2 regions of the Streptomyces sp. NPDC048590 genome follow, and region 2 is predicted to be linked to the other one. Evidence: riboswitches for the same ligand, from Rfam matches in the RefSeq annotation. Region 2 holds a riboswitch; the other holds the start of a gene.
What was found. A riboswitch is a leader RNA that binds a small molecule or an ion and turns the genes downstream of it on or off. The one in region 2 is predicted to bind cobalamin.
Positions count from the first base shown of each region.

Region 1: it holds a riboswitch for cobalamin, as region 2 does, so the genes downstream of both, ACGFNN_RS25265 (cobalamin biosynthesis protein) here and ACGFNN_RS32990 (ABC transporter substrate-binding protein) in region 2, are expected to answer to the same signal.

Region 1 is NZ_JBICWC010000009.1:53,687-57,086, reverse strand. It holds gene ACGFNN_RS25270 (cobyric acid synthase) at 1-859, opposite strand, end outside; gene ACGFNN_RS25265 (cobalamin biosynthesis protein) at 856-1,800, opposite strand; cobalamin riboswitch at 1,929-2,056, opposite strand; gene ACGFNN_RS25260 (hypothetical protein) at 2,203-2,424, opposite strand; gene ACGFNN_RS25255 (anion permease) at 2,437-3,400, opposite strand, start outside.
Region 2 is NZ_JBICWC010000016.1:28,637-32,036, reverse strand. It holds gene ACGFNN_RS32995 (FecCD family ABC transporter permease) at 1-301, opposite strand, end outside; gene ACGFNN_RS32990 (ABC transporter substrate-binding protein) at 298-1,332, opposite strand; cobalamin riboswitch at 1,375-1,570, opposite strand; gene ACGFNN_RS32985 (N-acetylmuramoyl-L-alanine amidase) at 1,921-3,054, opposite strand; gene ACGFNN_RS32980 (transposase) at 3,227-3,400, shown strand, end outside.

The sequences.
Region 1 (3,400 bases), on a different contig from region 2:
CCACGCCCGGCTCGGCCGCCAGGGCGTCGACGTCGGTGAAGTTCGACATCAGGGGGACGGCGCACACGGCGACCCGCAGCACGTCCTCGCCGTGCGGGGGAGCCACGACGGACTCCCGCACCGTGCCGCGCATCGAGACCCGAAGCCCGTCCTCCTCGTCGATGCCCAGCCCGTGGGCGTACGGCAGGACCCCGTACGTGGGCCGTCCGGTCAGTCCGAGCAGCATGTCGAGGCCGGGTTCCAGCAGGGAGACGTCACCGCGGAACTTGTTGACGAGGTACCCCGCGATCAGCGCCTGGTCCTCCGGGTCCAGCAGCGCCGTCGTACCGAAGAACGAGGCGAACACCCCGCCCCGGTCGATGTCCCCGACCACCAGCGCGGGGAAGCCCGCGGCCCTGGCGATGCCCATGTTCACGATGTCCGTGCGCCGCAGATTGATCTCCGCCGGACTGCCGGCGCCCTCGCAGATCACCGCGTCGTACGTGCTCCGCAGCTGCTCGAGGCAGTCCACGACCGTGCCCAGCAGCGACTCCTGCCGGCCTCCGTGGTAGCCGCGCGCGCTCATCTCACCGACCGGCTTCCCCATCAGGACGACCTGGCTGGAGCGGTCACCGCCCGGCTTGAGCAGCACCGGGTTCATCAGGGCGCTCGGCTCGACGCGGGCCGCCTGCGCCTGCATCGCCTGGGCGCGGCCGATCTCCGCCCCCTCCCGGGTGACGAACGAGTTCAGCGACATGTTCTGCGCCTTGAACGGCGCGACCTTCACCCCCCGGCGCACCAGCCACCGGCAGATCCCCGCGGTGACGACGCTCTTGCCCGCGTCCGACGTGGTCCCGGCGACCAGCAGCCCGCCGCTCATCCAGCTCTCCGTCCCATGGCGATCCGGCCCGCCGCGCACACCGCGAGGGCCAGCACACTGACGCGGCGCGACAGCCGCACCGCACGTTCGATGTCGGTGACCCGCACCTCGCGGCCGTTCTCCCCGCCCAGCACCGGCCGGTGCTCCACCCGTCCGCCGTACGCGAGGGTCCCGCCGAGCCGTACACCGAGCGCCCCCGCGAACGAGGCCTCCACCGGGCCCGCGTTGGGGCTGGGATGCCGCCCCGCGTCCGAGCGCCAGACCCGCGCCGCCTCGCGCGGGCGCCCGCCGGCCGCCACCGCCAGGGCGGCGGTCAGCCGGGCGCCCGGCCAGCCGGCGAGGTCGTCCAGCCGGGCCGACGCCCAGCCGTAGCGCAGGTAACGGGGCGACCTGTGCCCCACCATCGCGTCCAGGGTGTTCACTGCCCGGAAACCGACGAGTCCGGGCACCCCGCCGATCGCGCCCCACACCAGCGCCCCCACCACGGCGTCGGAGGTGTTCTCGGCGACCGACTCCACCACGGCGCGGGCGATCCCCGGACCGTCGAGCGCCTGCGGATCACGGCCGCACAGATGGGGCAGCCGCTCCCGGGCGGCCTCGACGTCACCCGCGGCCAGCGCGCCGCCGACGGCACGGGCCTCACGGGCCAGCGAGGTCCCCCCGACGACGGACCAGGTGACGGCGGCGGTCAGCGCCACGGCGAGCGCGGGGCGGCCGCGCACGGCGCGCGCCGTCAGCGCGGCCGCGCCCGCGGCGCCCCCGGCGCAGACGAGCGTGTGGAGGGCGCCCCAGCCCCGGTGGTCACGCCACAGCAGGCCCTCGGCGCGCGCCGCGGCGCGCCCGAAGCCGGCGACCGGATGCCCCCGCCGGGGGTCACCCAGCAGCAGGTCCCCGATCAGACCGGCGGCGGCGCCGTACGCGAAGACGCGGTCGGCTCTCACCGCTCAGCCCGCGCTCGTGCCTCGAAGGGGCCGGGGGACAGCTGGTACGGCGACCGACGCAGGGCAGCCAGGCATGGCGTATGTCCTCACTCAGGGTCCGCGCCCTGGTTCGACGTGACCGGCGACGAGAGTCTCCTGGCTCCCGGATCCGCAGTTCCTCCGGCCTTCCAGTCCGCGTGCGGGCCGTGACTTCCGTGTGGAGGCTGCTCCCCGGTGACAGTGGCGGGACCGCGCCGGATTCGCACCGGCTTCCTCTGCTGTCGCCGTAAATGGCTCCGGCAGTCCACCACGCGCCGCGAATACCCGTCAACCTGCCATTGACCTGCGAGGGTTCCGTGTGCCGAGACGCACACCGGGCCGGGACACCCGAAGTGTCCCGGCCCGGTGCGTGGAGCGAGGCCGTCAGGCCACGATGAGATAGATCCCGTAGGCGACCGCCCCCGCGCACAGCGCGAAGCAGGCGTACGCGCCGGTGCGCGCCAGGGCGCCGCCACCGCCGCCCTGCGCCGACGGGACCAGCCTGGCGAGGCCGGTGATGCCCAGCGTGAAGAGACCCACCAGCGCCACGGTGACCACGAGGCTGACGCCGAAGACGGAGGCGAGTGCTGCCCAGTCGATGTTCATGCGGATTCGTCCTTACACCGTGGCCGGCCGGGCCGGGTTTTCGGCCTGGGTCTCCGGAGCGGGGATGGTGGTCTTGAGGTCCGAGGCGGGCCCGCCGACGGGCGGCGGGGTGACGGCCGCGATGGCGGTGGTGACCACGCCCGGGGGCTCCTCGGCGGTCGCGTTGACGTTGGTGTGGTCGACCGGCTTGCGGCGCGACAGCATCCAGATGGCGCCGGAACCCGCGACGAGCAGCACGGCGACGACCGCGACGCCCCAGGACCCCTGCTTGGTCAGGAACTCGGCTCCCGCCCCCACCAGGCCGGCGGCCGGAAGCGTCAGCCCCCAGGCGACGAACATCCGGGTGGCGGTGGACCAGCGGACCACGCCCCCCTTGCGCCCGAGACCGGCGCCCATCACGGCGCCGGAGCAGGACTGCGTGGTGGACAGCGAGAAGCCGAGGTGCGAGGAGGCCAGGATGACCGTCGCCGCGCTCGTCTGGGCCGCGAAGCCCTGCGGGGGACGGAGGTCGGTGAGGCCGCTGCCCATGGTGCGGATGATGCGCCAGCCGCCGAGGTAGGTGCCCAGCGCGATCGCGATCCCGGCGGAGGCGATGACCCAGACCGGCGGGTTGGAACCCGGGGAGAGGACACCGCCGGTGACCAGGGCCAGGGTGATGATGCCCATCGTCTTCTGCGCGTCGTTGGTGCCGTGGGCGAGGGAGACGAGACCGGCCGAGGCGATCTGGCCGGCCCGGTAACCCTTGGCGGTCGACTTCAGCTGGGCCTCGTCGGTGATCTTCCGGTTGAGGCGGTACGTCAGCTTCGTCGCCAGGAGGGCGGCGAGACCCGCGACCAGGGGAGCGGCGATCGCCGGCAGCAGGACCTTCGTCACGACGGTGCCGCCGTTGATCGAGGACCAGCCGGCCGACATGACCGCGGCGCCGATGAGACCGCCGAAGAGAGCGTGGGAGGAACTCGAGGGCAGGCCGACCAGC
Region 2 (3,400 bases):
CCGCGCCGCACACCGCGAGTCCGGCGCCGCACACCGCGGCGAGCAGGGTACGCGGCAGCCGCAGGTTCCAGACGATGCCCTCGCGGATCGGAGTCAACTCCGTCGCGCCCCAGCCCAGACGGGAGGCGACCACCGACCAGACGTCGCCCACGCCGATGTCCGCCGGGCCGATGGTGATGGCCACGGCGACGGACACGGCGAGCACCGCCAGCCCACCGGACAGGCCGGCCACGAGGCGCAGCACCCCGGCGGCGCCGCCCCGAGTCGGGCGGACGGGGGAGGACCGCAGGGCGGTGGTCATCCGCCGAGCCCGTACGCGCGCATCGCAGCGGCCACCTTCTCCACGCCCTCGACCGTACGGATCGTCGGGTTCATGGCCTGCCCGCTGAGCAGCACGTACCGCTTGTCCTTCACCGCCTTCATGTTCTTCGTCGCCGGATTCGACTCCAGGAACGCGATCTTCTTGGCCGCCGACTCGGCGGTCTGCGACTTGCGGGTGAGGTCGCCGATGACGAGTACGTCGGGGTCGCGGTCGGCGACGGTCTCCCAGTTGATCTGGGGCCATTCCTGCTTGGTGTCGTCGAAGACGTTCTTCGCACCGAGCGTGTTGGTGATGATGCCGGGCGCGCCGCAGCAGCCCGCCATGTAGGGGGACTCCTGGTTCGCGAACCAGTACAGGACAGTGGTGTCCTCGGCGCGGATCCCGGACGTGGCCTTGGTCACCCGGCTCTTCAGCCGTTCGACCAACTGCTCACCCCGATCCTCCACCCGGAAGACCCGGGCCAGTTCCCGCACCTCACGGTAGACCGTCTCCATGGTCAGCGGCTTCGTCCGTGCGCCGTCGCCATCACCGCTGTTGTCCTTGCCCTCGCAGTCGGCGGGCGACAGATACGTCGGCACGCCGAGCTCCTCGAACTTCTCGCGCGGTGCCACTCCGCCCTTGCCCAGGGTGGAGGCGAAGGAGGACGCCACGAAGTCCGGTTCGGTGGCCAGGACCTTCTCGAACGACGGCTGGTTGTCGGCGAGCCGGGGCACCTCGCCGTCGCCCTTCTCCAGTCCCTTCATGACTGGATCGGTCCAGGTGGCCGTGCCCACCATGCGGTCTGCCAGACCGAGGGAGAGCAGGATCTCGGTGGTGCCCTGGTTCAGCGACACGGCCCGCTTCGGCGCGTCCTCGACCGTCACCTTCCGCCCGCAGTTGTCGAAGGTCACGCCCTGGCTCCCGGTGCCTGCGGGTTTGGCGGAGGAGCCGGAGCCGGAACCGCACGCGGTAAGCAGCAGGGCCCCGGTCAGGAGCAGGACGGAACAGCGGGTGGGACGTGACAGGTGCACGGTGGCGGCTTCCTAGGCGTCAGACCCATACGCGGGGTCCGTGCGGACGATCAGGTCGCCAGCAGGTCTTCGGACTCGGGATCACCCCGGCGGAACGCCTTCCCGGACCCGGCCGTGGCCTGCATCCAGTGGCTTCTGTCCCGCCTGTCACCCTTACCGCTGCGCGTCAGTTCCGGTCTCTCACCGGATTCCCTGACCCGTGCACGTGTACCTCTACGCTCACGAGTTCGACTGGCGTCCGGAAAGTACCACGTCCTGCCAGCGCGGCCCGAACCGCCCGTTGTGCTGGGGGTACGGTCTGATGGGACGTGGCGGTAACGGCCTCAGGCGCTGGGTCGGATTCGGTGATCCCGACCCAACGTCCCGGAGGAGTCCCACAGATGCCGACGAATCCCCTCCTGACTCGCGTAGATGCGGGTCAGGAGGGGATCGGCGTTCTGTCCGAGGCTGCTCAGACAGCCTCTCGAAGATCATCTTGCGCGGTTGTCGCACAAGCCGACCCTGGTGCAGGCGCTCCGGACCGCGACGCGGACCTTGGAGCCGGTTCCCGCGACAGGCATCCCACCCGCCGGCCGGGCCGGAGAGCGCTCAGCGGGTGAGGGTCTCGCGGACGGTTCCGCCGACCAGCGCGCACCATGTGCTGAGGTCGATCTTGCCGTTGGGGTGCAGGTTGTGCAGACGCTGCATGTCCTGCACGGCCTTCTTGGTGCTGTGGTCGTAGGCGCCCGTGATGCTGACGGTGTCCGCATAGCCCTTGATGGCGAGCAGATACTGCACGGCCTGAACGGGAAGTCCGGAGGCGCCCTTGTCCAGAGTGGGGGCCAGCGCTTCCCAGGTGGGGGTGTCGAAGGTGGCGTCAGGCGTGACGGCGATGCCCCGACTGGTCTGGAAGTCGGCGACGACCTCGTTCATGTCGGTACTGAACACACCGTCGATGGGCAGGTCGCTGTAACCGGCGTTCACCAGCAGGTACTGGGCGACCCGTACCACCTGACTGTCGACGAACCGCCAGATGTCCGGCCAGCGCCGTGCGGGTGCGGCGGCGGGCGATACGTTCATGGACTGCATCACTCGCCGGCGGATCCCGGGGAAAAGCCGGTAGAACGCGACACCTGGGCAGTCGGTGCCCAGGCGGAAGTCCCAGTGGCCGAAGATGTCCCACGCATTCAGGTCGAACTGCCTGCACACCGCGGTACACAGTTCCACCAGCGAGTCCACCAGCGCCGCCGGCGGGGTCTCGGTGGTGTAGGTGCCCTCGTTCTCGATCCCGATGGCGTTGCCGTTCTCTCCCGGGCAGTGGGCGGCGGTCACCTGGTGCTCGCCGGTGACGAGGGTCTCCAGGCTGCGGTGGCGACCCTCGAGGACATGGCCGCCACGGCTGACGGTGAAGTGCTGGCCGGTGTCCGCCCAGCCATTGGTGTCCATGTGAAGGTCCTGGCAGTCACGCGCCAACTGCATGGCGTGCTCGCGGGAGTAGTCAGTGACATTGGGGAACGCCATGTGGTGCAGGATGATCTTGTTGGTGGTGTTGCTGCCGATCTGGACCGGACTGACCGGCGGCCGCGCACCCCAGCTGTCGCAGTCGATGATCCAGGGGAACTGCGGCGAGGGGGCCGCACCGGCAGCGGCCGGGAACGCCACCTCCGTGCCGACGACAGCAGCGACTGCGGTGCCAAGGCCGACCCGGAACAGGGTGCGACGGTCGACTTCATGCTCGTGCATAGCCACGGGGACTCCGAAGTGAGTGGACAAGCCATGAATATTGGGCTTGTCGGAGACTATGCAGTGGATCTCCGATTCTCCAGGGTCGGTTCGCCACCTTCCCGGGTCTGCCGCACGCAAGGGTGACATCTGAACTGGCCTGCCTCGTCAGGCAGGTGGGAACGATGCTGCTGTGCCCAAGCCCTGTCCCCAAGAGTTCCGCGAGGACGTCGTGCGGGTCGCGAGGAATCGTGGTCCGGGTGTCACTGTCGAGCAGGTGGCTGCCGACTTCGGCGTCCACGCGATGACGCTGTGGAAGTGGATGCGCCGCGCGGACATCGACGACGGCACAGATCCTCAGCGGCCG